One region of the Extibacter sp. GGCC_0201 genome, then DNA from elsewhere that is predicted to be linked to it. Evidence: predicted binding sites of a transcription regulator. Region 1 holds the regulator's gene; each other region holds the start of a gene.
What was found. Region 1 encodes Rex, which represses fermentation and respiration genes when NADH is low (regulators of the CRP and FNR family bind a similar motif). Its sites were predicted from a motif close to ATTGTTAANTANTTAACAAT; they were not measured.
Positions count from the first base shown of each region.

Region 2: HJV72_RS00490 (Zn-dependent hydrolase) is a predicted target of Rex. The motif match lies at 2,831-2,850, and genes of this name have one in related genera.
Region 3: gap (type I glyceraldehyde-3-phosphate dehydrogenase) is a predicted target of Rex. The motif match lies at 2,319-2,338, and genes of this name have one in related genera.

Region 1 is NZ_JABFCH010000019.1:559-5,656, forward strand. Features, by position in the region: gene HJV72_RS12850 (ABC-F family ATP-binding cassette domain-containing protein) at 1-1,452, opposite strand, end outside; gene HJV72_RS12855 (redox-sensing transcriptional repressor Rex) at 1,607-2,257, shown strand; gene HJV72_RS12860 (NAD(P)H-hydrate dehydratase) at 2,380-3,879, shown strand; gene alr (alanine racemase) at 3,880-5,046, shown strand.
Region 2 is NZ_JABFCH010000001.1:103,915-109,012, forward strand. Features, by position in the region: gene HJV72_RS00480 (FadR/GntR family transcriptional regulator) at 1-937, shown strand, start outside; gene HJV72_RS00485 (PucR family transcriptional regulator) at 1,056-2,744, shown strand; gene HJV72_RS00490 (Zn-dependent hydrolase) at 2,971-4,218, shown strand; gene HJV72_RS00495 (NAD(P)/FAD-dependent oxidoreductase) at 4,256-5,098, shown strand, end outside.
Region 3 is NZ_JABFCH010000001.1:220,856-225,953, reverse strand. Features, by position in the region: gene HJV72_RS01045 (phosphoglycerate kinase) at 1-1,096, opposite strand, end outside; gene gap (type I glyceraldehyde-3-phosphate dehydrogenase) at 1,240-2,253, opposite strand; gene HJV72_RS01035 (histidinol-phosphatase HisJ family protein) at 2,391-3,194, opposite strand; gene mnmA (tRNA 2-thiouridine(34) synthase MnmA) at 3,202-4,287, opposite strand; gene nifU (Fe-S cluster assembly scaffold protein NifU) at 4,302-4,745, opposite strand; gene nifS (cysteine desulfurase NifS) at 4,773-5,098, opposite strand, start outside.

The DNA of each region.
Region 1 (5,098 bases):
TTCCAGGATTTCCTTGGAAGTGATGTCCAGATGGTTGGTCGGCTCGTCAAGGATGAGGAAATTCGCTTCCGAGAGCATGAGCTTGGCAAGCGATACGCGCCCCCTCTCACCGCCGCTCAGGTCGCCGATCAGCTTGAACACGTCGTCACCTGTGAACAGGAATGCTGCCAGCATATTGCGTATCTGCGTATTGGTGAGTTTCGGATAATCGTCGGAGATCTCAGCAAAAATGGTCTTCTCCATATGAAGCACATGGTGCTCCTGGTCATAATAGCCAATCTGTACATTCGTTCCAAGCGTAAAGGTTCCGCTGTCCGCGCCAATTACGTTGTTAAGTATCTTAAGCAGCGTCGTCTTGCCTGTACCATTATCACCTATGACAGCGACATGCTCCCCGCGCTTGATATCAAAGCTTATGTCGGAAAAAAGGTGCTGGGGAGGGAAAGATTTGCTCAGATGCTCAACGCTCAGCACGTCATTTCCGCTCACGCAGGAAGGCTCGAGGGAAAGATGTATCTCTGTGACGGCCTCCTGAGGCTTTTCCGCCGGCTGCATCTTGGCAAGCATCTTTTCCCTGCTTTCTGCCCGTTTGATGGATTTTTCCCGGTTGAAAGAGCGCAGCTTCTCGATGACCGCCTCCTGGTGCTTGATTTCCTGCTGCTGGTTCAGGTACTCTTTCAGCTTCGCGTCACGAATCATCTTCTTCTTTTCGGCATACTGGCTGTAATTGCCAAGGAAGACGGACAACGTCCCCAGTTCAATCTCAAGGACCTTCGTGACGACCCTGTTCAGGAAATACCGGTCATGGGAGACGATGAGTACCGCACCCTGGTAGTTTAAAAGATATGTTTCCAGCCACGCGATGGAATTGAGGTCAAGATGATTGGTAGGCTCATCCAGAAGAAGGATGTCGGGCTTCGTCAGCAGGAGCTTGCCAAGAGAAACCCTCGTTTTCTGCCCTCCGGATAGTGTGTCGACCTTTTTTGCAAAATCCGTCTCGTCAAATCCAAGCCCTTTGAGGACCCCGGTTATCTCGCTTTCGTAGGCATAGCCGTTGGCGCGCTCGAAGACGGCGGTGAGACGGTTATATGTATCCAGGCGCGCTTTTAAAGCATCTCCTTCGAGATGCTTCAATTCCAGCTCTATCGCGCGTATCTGGCGTTCCGTCTCTATGACGTCCGCCTTGGCTGTCTTTACTTCTTCGTAGATAGTGCTGCCGCCCGACATATCCTGATGCTGCGCGAGATAGCCGATCGTCCTGCCTTTCGTGAGGATGACGTCCCCGGAATCCGCCGGAAGTTCCCCCACTATCATCTTCAGTATGGTGGATTTCCCTGCGCCGTTCGGTCCCACGAGGGCGGCTTTTTCATAGTCCTCTATATGAAAAGAAGCGTCTTTTACGATGACATCTTCTCCAAATGCTTTATTCATTCCATGGCATGCTAGTATCATAACGTCCTCCTGCATCGTCCTGCATTGCTTTAAAAGCAGGCTCTGCTAACATTCATTATATCGAAAATAGGACAAAATACAACTAAAAGTTTGACTTTGAAGTGACAATTCTATATAATATTTTTTAGAACGTAACAGGAAGGTGAGTGGGCTAGTGGAAGAAAGAGAAATCTCTCAGGCAGTGATTCGGAGGCTGCCAAGATATTACAGATATTTGGGGGAACTGCTGGAAAACGGAGTTGAAAGAATATCATCCAATGATTTGAGCAAGAGAATGAAAGTTACAGCATCCCAGATTCGTCAGGACCTCAACAATTTTGGCGGGTTCGGACAACAGGGATATGGCTATAATGTAAAGTATCTATATACAGAAATCGGCAAGATTCTCGGCCTGGAAGAAAATCACAATATCGTCATCATCGGAGCCGGTAATCTGGGACAGGCGCTTGCGAATTACGCTGCATTCGAAAAACGGGGCTTTATCTTAAAAGGAATCTTTGATGTGAATCCCAGGTTAAACGGAGTATCAATCAGAGGCGTGCCGATTCGTATGATGGATGAGCTGAAAGATTTTGTCCAGAATAACAATGTCGAGATTGCCGTATTGACCATCCCGAAAGACAAGGCGATTGAAGTCGCGAATCTCCTGGTAGATAATGGGGTAAGGGCAATCTGGAATTTTGCACATACGGATCTGAACCTGCCGGACCATATTATCGTCGAAAATGTTCACCTTATCGAGAGTCTTATGAGGCTCTCCTATAACATAGGCCGTTATAACGAAGAACATAGCGATAAAAAATAAAGAAGTATAAAAACGTGTAATGATGGGCATGTGCAGAACAGGCTTGTCTTTACACGTTCTTTTATATACCGGAACTTTTCGCAGGCTAGAAAAGACCGGCAAAATAACAGGAGGTGAGAGGTATGAAATATCTGCTGAATGCATCCCAGATGAAGCGCGCAGATCAATATACGATTGAGCAGCTTCAGATTCCTCCATCAGATCTGATGGAACGTGCCGCGGCGGCATGCGTGGCCTACATGGAAGACAGCAGGTTGGACCTGTCGGAGGCATGTGTCGTATGCGGAACCGGCAATAACGGAGGAGACGGCTTTGCTATCGCAAGGATGCTTACGGAAAAAGGGCATACGGTCACAGCTGTCCTCGCAGGGGACGAAGGACAGTGTTCCCGGGAGACGAAGGAACAGATAAAGCGTCTGCGGCAGACGGGAACTGAGATTGCCACAGATTATGCAGAAGGCCGGTACAGCATCATCGTGGACGCATTGTTTGGCGTCGGACTAAACCGTACTCTCGAAGGGAGGTACAGGGAACTTGTTGAAGCCATGAACCGCTCAGAGGGATACCGGCTGGCGGTAGACATTCCGTCCGGCGTGTGTGCGGACAACGGCTCTGTCATGGGGACGGCTTTTAGGGCCGACGCTACAGTGACGTTCCAGGAGAGGAAGCTTGGACTTGAATTATATCCGGGAAAGGAATACGCGGGGCAAGTAGTGACTGCAGATATCGGTATAGATGCATCAGAGGTCAAAAAAGAGAGCGGTACGGCCTTTACATATGAAGAAAGCGATTACAAGCGCCTCCTTCCTAAGCGCAGGGCCGATTCCAACAAGGGGACATATGGGAAGGTGCTGATCATCGCAGGGAGCAAGGGCATGTCCGGGGCCGCTTTCCTGAACGCCAAGGCGGCCTATACAGTGGGAGCCGGACTGGTACAGATATATACGTCGGAGGATAACCGCGTCATACTGCAGACGCTTCTGCCGGAAGCGGTTATCAAGACATATGACTTTTACGATGAAGTCGAACTGCTCAAGCTGCTGAACCGGGCAGATGTAGTGAGCGTAGGTTCTGGAATCGGGACGAGTGACAAGTCGAGGAAGATACTCAGGACAGTGATGGAAAATGTAGAAGTGCCATGCGTGATAGATGCAGACGGGCTGAATCTGATTGCAGACCACAAGAAATATCTTGACCGGCTGCGCCATGAGAACTTTATCTTTACGCCGCATATGAAAGAAATGTCCCGTATGACAGGGAAGGACATCCCGGAGCTCAGATCACAGAGAATGCAGATTCTGCGGGACTTTGCAGAAGAGTACAGCGTCACCTGCGTGCTGAAAGACGCACGGACAGTCACCATGTCGGCGGGCAGGCAGCCGTACGTGAACCTGTCAGGCAATGCATCCATGGCGAAGGCAGGCTCCGGCGATGTGCTCGCAGGTGTGATAGCAGGCCTGCTGTCACAGGGGCTGGGACTCAGAGAAGCAGCGGAGCTTGGAACGTATCTGCACGGCCGGGCAGGGGAACTTGCATGTCTGGATAAAGGATGCTACAGCGTCATGGCATCTGATCTGATCGAGTATGCCGGCCGGGCAATGAAAGAACAGGAGGACAGATAGATGAAAGCATATAACAGAGTGTGTGCCAGGATAGACCTGGATGCGGTGGAATATAATATAGAGATGATGAGACGAAATGTCAGAGAAGGGGTTAAGATGCTCGGTGTCGTGAAGACGGACGGCTATGGACACGGAGCGGTGCAGATAGCAAAAATGCTCTCTCCGAAAGAGTATATGTGGGGATTCGCGGTCGCGACGCTTGACGAAGCTTTAGTACTGCGCCGCGCAGGAATTGAAAAGCCATTGCTCGTACTGGGCTGCATCTTTCCGGATCAACGGGAGGAAATGATAAAACACGACATCCGCATGACATTGTATACGGAAGAAATGGCCCGTGAGGTATCTGAACTTGCGGTCAAAATGGGAAAACAGGCATATATTCATATTAAGCTGGATACAGGGATGTCAAGACTTGGATTTATGATTGAAGAAGAGACGGCGGAAATAATCGAGCGTATAAGCAAGATGCCGAACCTGGCTTTGGAAGGAATGTACACACATTTTGCGAAAGCAGATGAGATAGATAAGTCTTTTACCGAAAAACAGATTAAAAACTACGTATGGATGAAAGAGACCCTTGCACAAAGAGGGGTAACATTCCAGTATTACCACTGTTCGAACAGTGCGGGAATCATCGATGTGCCGGAGGCGAACATGGATCTGGTCCGTGCCGGCATCTCTACCTATGGCCTGTATCCGTCTGAGGAAGTACACAAGGAAAATGTCCCGCTGAAACCGGCCATGGAGCTTATCAGCCATGTGGCACACGTGAAGTGGGTAGAGGCAGGTACCCCGGTGAGCTACGGCGGCACATATATTACAGACAGGAAGACTAGGATAGCAACGATACCGGTAGGGTATGGAGACGGATATCCAAGAAGCCTCTCCAATAAGGGATATGTCCTGATTCATGGGAAGAAGGCACCTATTCTCGGCCGCATATGCATGGACCAGTTCATGGTTGATGTGACGGAGATAGATGATGTGAAGTATGCAGACAAAGTGACACTGGTAGGAAATGACGGTGATGAGAAGCTTCCGGTAGAAGCCTTGAGCAGGCTTTCCGGAAGATTCAACTATGAATTCGTATGTGACCTTGGAAAGAGGATTCCAAGAGAATTCATCCGTCATGGCGATATCGTAGAACAGATGGATTATTTCGCATAATTCCCGGTATTACTGCAGCTCTATAGAATACATTTGAAAAAGATGGAAATAC
Region 2 (5,098 bases), on a different contig from region 1:
ATTGACCCAGAAAGAGTTCATCAGCCGGTTCCTTCCTGATTCGCAAGGGGCGCCGTCTATGAGCGCAGCTACTTATTCAAATGTTGAGACCAGGGGCGGGAAGCGGCTGAACGAAGTAGTTCTGTCAGCCGCTTCGGCCCTGCATCTAGACTCGATGATGTTCTCCGAGAAGCCGGAAGAATTTGCACGGAAGATAGACATGCTTCTGCCTGCGGCAAAAACTTCGGAAGATCTGTGTGGAAACACCGCCAAAAAGGGCAAGATAGATGAGCTGCTGTTCAGGCTCACCATGTATTTTGCCGAGAAGCTGATGGAAAAGGAGCTCAAAAAAGGAGATCAGATAGAATCTGACCGGGAGCTTGCCAGGAAGATGAATGTAGGACGTTCGGTAATCCGGGAAGCCCTTAAGGTGCTGGACGTTCTTGGGATGATTGATATCCGTCCCGGACAGGGGACTTATATCAGCAGCGCGGAAGCTGATTTTTTCATCATACCTCTGTCATGGTCCCTCTTTCTGAACGGCAGCCAGGTGGAAGACATGCTTATGGTCAGGAACGTATTGGAAGTAAAGGCGGCAGAGCTGGCAGCCGGCAATATACAAGAGGCAGATATCCATAGGCTGGAAGAGATATCAGAGCTTGTGCGCAGGGCGTACGCAGAACAAAGCGAAAAGGATCTGCTGGAGCATGACATAGAATTCCACACGTGCATCGCACAGTGTTCCGGGAGTCAGGTCATCTACAGTATGATACAGACTATCAGTAATCTTATGAAACATATAAGCGGTACGGGGATGGCAGACTATGGACAGCTGAAAGCAATCTGTGAAGAACATGAGGAAGTGCGGCGGATGATTCTGGCTCATGACGGGCACGGGGCAGCCCGTGCGATGGAAAAGCATCTGGAGCAGTCCGTGACAAGGTATAATTACAGATAATGTGACGAAAAAGACACAGGTATGACAATTTGCGTTATACGGCTGTGTCTTTTTATGTTATACTGGAGGTATTCTTAGTTAAGGCGTTGTAAATGTCCGGCTGAGGCTGATATCAATGATGGCGGTGAGGTTGAAGATGGGATTTAATGTAGAAGAGCTGCTGCAGGCAGAAAAGTTAAAGGATGTTAAGGTTATAAGCGGAGAGAGATGGCTTGACAGGGAGATTAAAGGAGTGACGATTATCGAAGCTCCCGATATCGTTAAGTTTATAGATGGCGGCGAAGTGCTTCTTACCAGGCTGTATGCGTTCCGGTCATGTACGGTTGATGAGTTCAAAGGGTATCTCAACGAACTGACAAGGAAGGGTGTCAGCGCGCTTGTCTTGAAGCGGGACCGGAAAGTGGAGGACGCGGACACGAAGATTGGCCTGCTGCTGGAGTTTTCTGAGACCCATGCGATACCAATCCTGGAAGTTCCTTTTGAATTTTTCTTCCGAGATATCATGAGCGTTATCATGGAGCGTCTGTTTAATGAGGAAGTGACGAGGCTGAAATATTTTAAGACTACATATGACAATTTTGTGGCACTTGCTCTGGCACCGGATTCGATAGGAAAAGGGATTGACAATATTCTGGACATGCTTGCGAAGCTGATTCGTAATCCGGTTGCGGTTTTCAACCAGAATATGTCCTGCCTCGCCTGTACCGAAGGGGCAGACACGGAACTTGAGATCCGGAAAGATGCGGCCCCCTTTGAGACGGGCACATATTCTAATTACAATTACCTGAAGCAAAAAGGCGAGGTGCCCCAGTGCATCATCCAGGTCAAGATGAGCTTCCGGGAGAAGATATATCTCGTTGTCACGGAACGTAACCAGGCCTTCAATACGATGGACAGTATCGCGGCAGAGAGCGCGATTACGGCCCTGCGGTTTGAATTTTCCAGGCAGCATGCGGTGACAGAGCTGGAAAAGAAGTTTCAGAATGATATCATGCACAATATCCTGAATGGCAAGGTGCATTCTATCGGAGAGCTACAAAAGAATACGAGCCTGCTCGGGGTAGAGATAGACGGCTGTTACCGGGTCATCGTGTTCGGAATGACGAATGAAGGCAGTGCGAAAGGCGACTTCAAGGCTAAGGTCAAGGATACGAACGTGCTGAGCAACGCTATATTTGCCCACATTTCAGAGGCGCGGATACATAATGATCTGGACAAGATCGTCGCGATTCAGAAGGTGCCAAAGGAGCAGACGCAGGAGGAGTACCGCCAGGAGATAAAAGAAGTGGCGGAACTGGTGCAGGCGGATGTATCGGCATATGACAAGTATCTGAAAGTGAAGGCAGGTGTCGGGCGGATGGTAGAGGGGATCATAAATCTTCCGGAGAGCTTCAAAGAGGCGAAGGAGGCCTTTCTGTTTGTTGACGTGGCAGGAGAGATATCCGAAGATGGGAATTCCCAGGCGATGATGTTCTCGGATCTGGGAATCTTCAAGCTCCTATGTCAGCTTGACGATTCGTCGATGATGCTTGAATATGTGCCGGAAGGGCTTCAGAAGCTCTATAATTACAAGAAGCCGCAGAGGGACGATCTGATTGTCACCCTAAAGACGTATCTCGACAGGAACCAGAACCTGTCAAAGACGGCCCAGGACCTGTATGTACACTATAAGACCGCGGCTTACAGGATAGAAAAGATTACAAAGATTACAGGCATAGATTTTGACAATGCAAATGAAGTGCTGGCTGTCCGTATCGGTCTTGTGGTATACAAGATGATTGAGAACTACAATAAGGATTTCATATAAATTCCGGTAAGAAACGAAAAGAGAGAGATAGTTTATCCAGACTAGATAAATTATCTCTCTTTTTTTATCTTTATGCTCCGATGCATTATGTTAAAAAATTATCTATAATGTGCAATATAGATAAAAATCAACAAACCAGTAACAGCTATGTATACTTATTGAACGATTGGTATTTGGCTGCAAATGTGCACAATTACCAAGTCGGAAAGCAGTATGGAGGGATTTTATGGACATTAACTTGGAAAGGGTCCTTTCCCGTCTGGAAGAACTGTATCAGTGCGGTGCGCAAGATGACGGAACGTATACGAGGATGGCATATTCGCCCGAAGATGTAAGAGGGAGAGAGACATTCAAAGGATATTTCCGTAAGCTTGGACTAAAGCCCCGCATGGATGAGGCCGGCAATCTGATTGTCAGACTGGAAGGAGAGCATCCAAATCTTCCGGCTATCGTGACAGGTTCCCATCTGGATACGGTTCCGGACGGTGGAAAGTACGACGGGGTACTCGGCTGCGTGGCAGGCCTGGAAGTGTGTGAGACGCTCATCGAGAGTGGCAGGAAGCTGCAGCATCCGTTAGAAGTCGTCGTATTTACGGATGAGGAAGGATTCCGTTTTGGAAGCGGGCTTCTCGGAAGCGGCGCCATGTGCGGAGAGGAGCTTCATATCAGTGAAACAGACGAGGATATGTATGGGATGTCCAGAGGAGAAGTGATGAAGGGCTATGGCCTCGATGTCGCTAAGGTGCCAAGGGCAGAGCGCAGGAAAGAGAGCATACACTGCTTTCTGGAGCTTCACGTAGAGCAGGGGGCCTCGCTATATAAGAGCCGGACGCCTGTAGGCGTCGTATCGTCCATCGCCGGCGTGAGCCGTTATGAAATCGTCATAAAAGGAGAGGCCAACCACGCAGGAAGCACTGTGATGACAGACCGCAGGGACGCCCTCGTGGCGGCATCCAGATTCATAGCCGCTGTACCGCGGATTGTGAAGGAGTACGGCAATACATATACGGTAGCGACGGTCGGCACGATGAAAGTAGTTCCCAATTCCGTCAATGTAATTCCAGGGACGTGTACCTTTAACCTGGAAATCAGAGACCAGGACGGAAAGATGATAGAGCGCATCGAAAAGAAATTAAAAGAGCAGCTGGAACAGATCTGCAAAGAGATGGGGGAAGCGTGCTCCTTTGAACGTTTCTCTTATCATGAACCCGCGCCTATGGCTGAGTGGGTCAAAGACAGCATCGAGGCATCCGTACAGGAACTGGGCATCGGCTACCGCATACTGCCAAGCGGCGCGTTCCACGATTCTCTTATCATGACCTCCAGATTTCCGACGGGAATGATATTTGTGCCAAGCGTGGATGGTATCAGCCATTCAAGATATGAATTTACAGAAGGAGAAGACATCGGGCAGGGATGCAGGGTGCTTCTGGAAACGATTCTCAGGTTAGATAACATGGATGCCCCATGTTAAAAAATAAAAAGATAAAAAATGAAAGGTAGGTAATGTTATGGACAAGAAAAAAATCGGTATTATTGGTGGAGGTATTTCAGGAACCTGTCTCGGATATCATCTGAGCCTTTATGATAACGCAGAGGTGGTCGTATTTGAAAAAGACACCATCGGAGGAGCTTCCACTGCGAAATCAGCCGGAACGGTATGTCTTTTTGACGATTCTTTAAGAAACAGATACTGGGATGTAAGGCTGTATGGATTTGAATCCTATCTCAAGATGGAAGAGGAAGAGAAAGGTTCTGCAGGCTTTGACAAGTCAGGAACACTTGTAGTAGCTACAGACGAGAAAGTTGAGGCGACCATCAAGACAGGTATCGCGCTTGCCAAAGCTGCAGGCTATACAGGAGAATATATTACAGACAAGGACAAGATCAAAGAGATTCTTCCAGACATCTCTACGGAGAACATACTCGGAGCAGGATATACGCAGGATGACGGCTACTTTGACGGAACGATGATATCTAATACATATGCAAAGAAGCTGCAGAAGAACGGCGGCACAGTCAAGACCGGCGTAAAAGTGACAGAGGTCAAGGTTGAGGACAAGAAGATCAAAGGTCTCAAGACCAGCGATGGGGAAGACTATGAGTTCGACTATGTAGTAGACTGTACAGGACCGTGGAGCAAATTCACAGGCGAGATGGTAGGCATGGACGTGCCAATCTGGCATACGAAGGCAGAAGCATTCTTCTTATGCCCTCCTGGAAAGAAATTAGGATACACCTTCCCTGTATTGAAATATCCTGCTTTCTATGCACTTAGAGCAGGTGACAACATTTTTATCTGCAAGTCCCATCTCTCTATGGATCTGAGCAATCCTATGCATGCAGGCCAGTGG
Region 3 (5,098 bases), on a different contig from region 1:
CGTATCCGAGCTGGTTTACCGCTGCAGCGGAATCTCCGCCACCGATAATCGTCGTGGCGTCCGTGTCTGCAAGGGCCTTTGCAACCTCTTCTGTACCTTTAGCGAAGTTAGGCATCTCAAAGCATCCCATCGGTCCGTTCCATACCACGGTCTTTGCATCTTTTACCGCTTCTGAGAACATGGCGGCTGTCTCAGGTCCTATGTCAAGCCCTTCCCAGTCTGCCGGAATCTCTCCTGCCTTGACAACCTTGGAATTTGCATCGTTAGAAAAGTCATCTGCAATGACCGTATCTACAGGAAGGAGCAGCTTGACGCCTTTCTCCTTCGCCTTGTCCAGCATCTTTATCGCATAATCACAATAATCTTCCTCGAGGAGAGATTTGCCGACGCTTCCGCCCTGCGCCTTGCTGAATGTATAGGACATTCCCCCTCCGATGATCAAGGTGTCAACCTTGTCCAGCAGATTCTCGATAACGGATATCTTGCTGGAAACCTTTGCCCCACCCAGGATGGCGACAAACGGTCTCTCAGGGTTGTTGACCGCGTTGCCGAGGAAATCGATCTCTTTCTGCATGAGATAACCTACGACAGCCGTATCTACGAACCGGGTAACGCCTACATTAGAACAGTGTGCCCTGTGTGCGGTACCAAACGCGTCATTGACAAACACGTCGCACAGTGACGCAAGGTCCTTGGAGAATGCCTCGCCATTCTTCGTCTCCTCCGCCCTGTAGCGTGTATTTTCAAGCAGTATGATGTCGCCGTCCTTCATCTCTGCAGCGGCAGCTTTCGCATTCGGCCCTACCACTTCCGGGTCAGCGGCAAACTTCACTTCCTGTCCAAGCAGCTCGCTCAGGCGCAGAGCGACCGGGGCAAGAGAAAGAGAAGGAACCGCCTCTCCCTTCGGTTTGCCAAGATGCGAGCACAGAATCACCCTGCCCCCATCCGCAGCCAGCTTCTTTATCGTCGGCAGCGCCGCCACAAGACGGTTCTCATCCGTAATCTTGCCGTCGATAAGCGGCACGTTGAAGTCACATCTGACAAGTACCTTTTTTCCCTTTACATTGATATCATCCACTGATTTCTTATTAAGCATATGATGGCCTCCTTTTTCATAGGGGTCAGACCCCTTTAGGGCATAGGGGTCTGACCCCTATGAAAATTCCCTCAATATTCTGATAATTTAAAAGGAATCCGGCCCAATATAGACCGGACCCCTTTGTGAGTCTTAAAGCAGATTTATGCTAATTCAGAGAAGTATTTGATTGTTCTTACCATCTGGCTTGTGTAAGAATTCTCATTGTCGTACCAGGATACGACCTGTACTTCTGTTGTTCCGTTATCTAAAGGCAGTACCATTGTCTGGGTAGCATCAAAGAGTGAACCATATCTCATACCGATAACGTCAGTGGATACGATTTCATCTGTGTTATATCCGAAGGATTCTGTAGCTGCTGCTTTCATAGCTGCGTTTACATCGTCAACTGTAACTGTTCCGTCTACTACTGCTGTCAGGATAGTCGTAGATCCTGTAGGTGTCGGAACACGCTGTGCAGAACCGATCAGCTTGCCGTTCAGTTCCGGAATAACGAGGCCGATAGCCTTTGCAGCACCTGTGCTGTTCGGAACGATATTCAAAGCAGCTGCGCGGGATCTTCTGAGATCGCCTTTTCTCTGAGGGCCGTCAAGTGTCATCTGATCACCTGTGTACGCGTGAATCGTGCACATGATACCTGATTTGATCTTCGCAAGGTCGTTCAGCGCCTTCGCCATAGGTGCAAGACAATTTGTCGTACAGGAAGCTGCGGAGATAACGGTATCTTCCGGTTTCAGAATGTCGTGGTTTACATTATATACGATAGTTGGCAGGTCGTTTCCGGCAGGTGCTGAGATAACGACTTTTCTTGCTCCTGCTTTCACATGTGCAGATGCTTTTTCTTTTGATGTATAGAATCCAGTACATTCAAGAACAACGTCCACTCCGATTTCTCCCCATGGAAGTTCTTCGGCATTCGCTTTAGCGTAAATCTTGATCTCTTTGCCGTCTACGATGATTGAATCATCCGTAGATTCCACCTTGTCAGCCAAAGCATATTTCCCCTGTGAAGAGTCGTATTTTAACAAGTGAGCTAACATTTTTGGAGATGTCAAGTCGTTGATTGCTACTACTTCATACCCTTCTGCCCCGAACATCTGTCTGAATGCAAGACGTCCGATACGCCCGAATCCATTAATCGCTACTTTTACTGCCATGATTAATTCCTCCTAAAGTTTGTTTATTAACTGTTACACAGCCTTTATTTTTGAAACTCTTTAACATCGTTAAAGAATCATCAACCGTTTATAATTGTACTAAATTTGATACAAAAATTCAAGGGCTTTTACCATTTTTATGGAAGTTGCTTAAAAACAGGCGTCCTGCCGGAAAATTCTGTATAATATTTGAAGCCGCATGATTTCAGGATATCTTCTGCCTTTTGGAAGTCATAGGCGATATGCTCCGGACAATGGGCATCTGCACCTATGGTGATAATCTCTCCGCCAAGTTCACGGTAACGTTTCAGTACATCCGGGTGCGGATGGGCGAACGGAAGGCCGTATTTGAGTCCTGCCGTGTTCAGTTCCAACCCTTTCCCGTCAGCGATCAGCTGTCTGAGTATCTCATCAATAATATCAGCAAATGTATCGTACACGTATGCCTTTTCTCTGCCTGCCCCGTAACGGACCACATAATCCAGATGTCCGAGCACGTCATAGTCCTGATAGGCACGGATATCTGTCAGTATCTCCGTAAATGCACTCCGGTATGCCTCTTCATCCGTCTTATCTTCAAACAACTTCCCGGCTGCCGGGTCAGTGGATTCGACGCTGTGCACAGAACCGATCACAAAGTCGAAGGGATATCTGGCCGTAAATGCTCTGTAGTAGTCCCCCAGATATGGAAGGAGGCCGAGCTCCACTCCGATACGTATGTCAATCCTTCCTCTGTACTTTTCCTGAAGAGGCCGCAGTACGTTAAAATATTCTTCCGGGTCAAAGATGCTTTCTTCTCCCCATTCCATCTCGTCTTTGTCGTAATGGTCCGTGAAACATATCATCTCAAGGCCTCTGTCTATGGCTCCGAGTATCATCTCCTCCGGTGCCGCCTTGGAATCATGTGAAAATGATGTATGCATATGAACATCTGCTCTCATAATCTTCCTACTCATCTCCTATAATTGTTCCGCCCCCGAGGACATGGTCCCCGTCATAGAGCACGACTGCCTGTCCCGGGGTGATGGCCCGCTGGGGCTCTTCAAATGTACATAATATCTCATCCGTCCCTGTCTCTTCCACCGTACACCATGCACCTCTGTGGTTATAACGAATCTTGGCCCATACTCTCTTTTTCTCCGACAGGCTGCTGACGGACATAAAGTTCACCCGGTTTGCCCTTACATAGAGAGACATGGCTTCCTCATTGCTCCCTACGACAACTTCATTCGTCTCAGGACGTATCTCAAGTACGAAGGCCGGATGTCCAAGAGACAGTCCCAGGCCTCTGCGCTGCCCTACTGTATAGTGGATGATTCCTTTATGCGTACCAAGCACGGTACCGTCGGAAGTGACGAAGTCCCCGGTCCGGGCACTTGTACCGGTCTCCTTTTCAATAAACGAAGCATAATTGCCGTCCGGAACGAAGCAGATATCCTGGCTGTCCGGCTTATCTGCCACCGTGAGGCCGAGGCCACAGGCAATCTTCCTTATCTCCTCTTTGTCATACATGCCGACCGGCATCAGCGTGTGCCTAAGCTGCTCCTGCGTCAGGTTGTAAAGCGCATATGTCTGGTCTTTTGCCGCTGTGGCCGACACTTGCAGCGCATATCTTCCGTTTGGAAGCTGGTCGATTCTCGCATAATGACCGGTAGCGATATAATCTGCCCCGATATCCATACTTCTTTTAAGGAGAGACTCCCATTTCACATACCGGTTGCAGGCGATACACGGATTCGGCGTACGCCCGTGCGTATATTCCTCCACAAAATAGTCGATAACCTGCTCTTTGAACTCCTGTCTGAAATTCATCACATAGTACGGAATTTCCAGGCGGGCCGCTACCCTTCTTGCATCATCCACAGCACTCAGCCCGCAGCAGCCTCCGTTTTCTTCCTGTACCGCACGCTCCTCGTCCTGCCATATCTGCATCGTGACACCGATGACATCGTAGCCCTGCTCCTTCAGAAGATAAGCGGCGACAGAAGAATCTACGCCTCCCGACATCCCTACGACAACTTTTTTCTTATCCATACCGACACCTTCACTTAATATGTTTCTTCTTCCTCTTCTTCATCCTCATGGATATCTGATTTCGGCTTCTCCAGCCCTTCTATCTTGATATCATTTTTTTCGGCGTAATCCCAGAGCGCGGCGTGGATTGCTTCTTCCGCAAGCAGGGAGCAGTGCACCTTTACCGGCGGCAGTCCGTCCAGCGCTTCCATGACAGCCTTGTTCGTCACCTTCAGCGCCTCTTCTATCGTCTTGCCCTTGACCAGCTCTGTTGCCATACTGCTTGTGGCGACGGCCGCACCACAGCCGAACGTCTTGAATTTCACATCACGGATGATATGATTTTCATCGATGTCAAGATACATCCTCATGATATCCCCACATTTCGCGTTCCCTACGGTTCCGACACCGCTTGCTCCATCTATCTCTCCCACGTTACGCGGGTTCTGGAAATGATCCATCACTTTTTCTGAGTACATGTCTGTCTTCCTCCTTGTTCGTACGTTTTAAGAATTTTTCTTTACAAAATCTTCATAGAGCGGGGACATCTTTCTGAGATGTTCCACGATCTCTTTCAGATTGTCGACAACATAATCGATATCTTCCTTTGTCGTCTCATCGCTCAATGTCAGCCGCAGCGAACCGTGAGCTATCTCATGCGGCAGACCGATAGCCAGCAGCACATGAGATGGGTCGAGAGAACCTGACGTGCAGGCGGAGCCGCTCGACGCACAGATGCCCTTCATATCCAGCATTATCAGCAGGGACTCTCCTTCAATGAAGCGGAAGCTGAAATTGGCATTGTTCGGAAGGCGGTGCTTCCTGTGGCCGT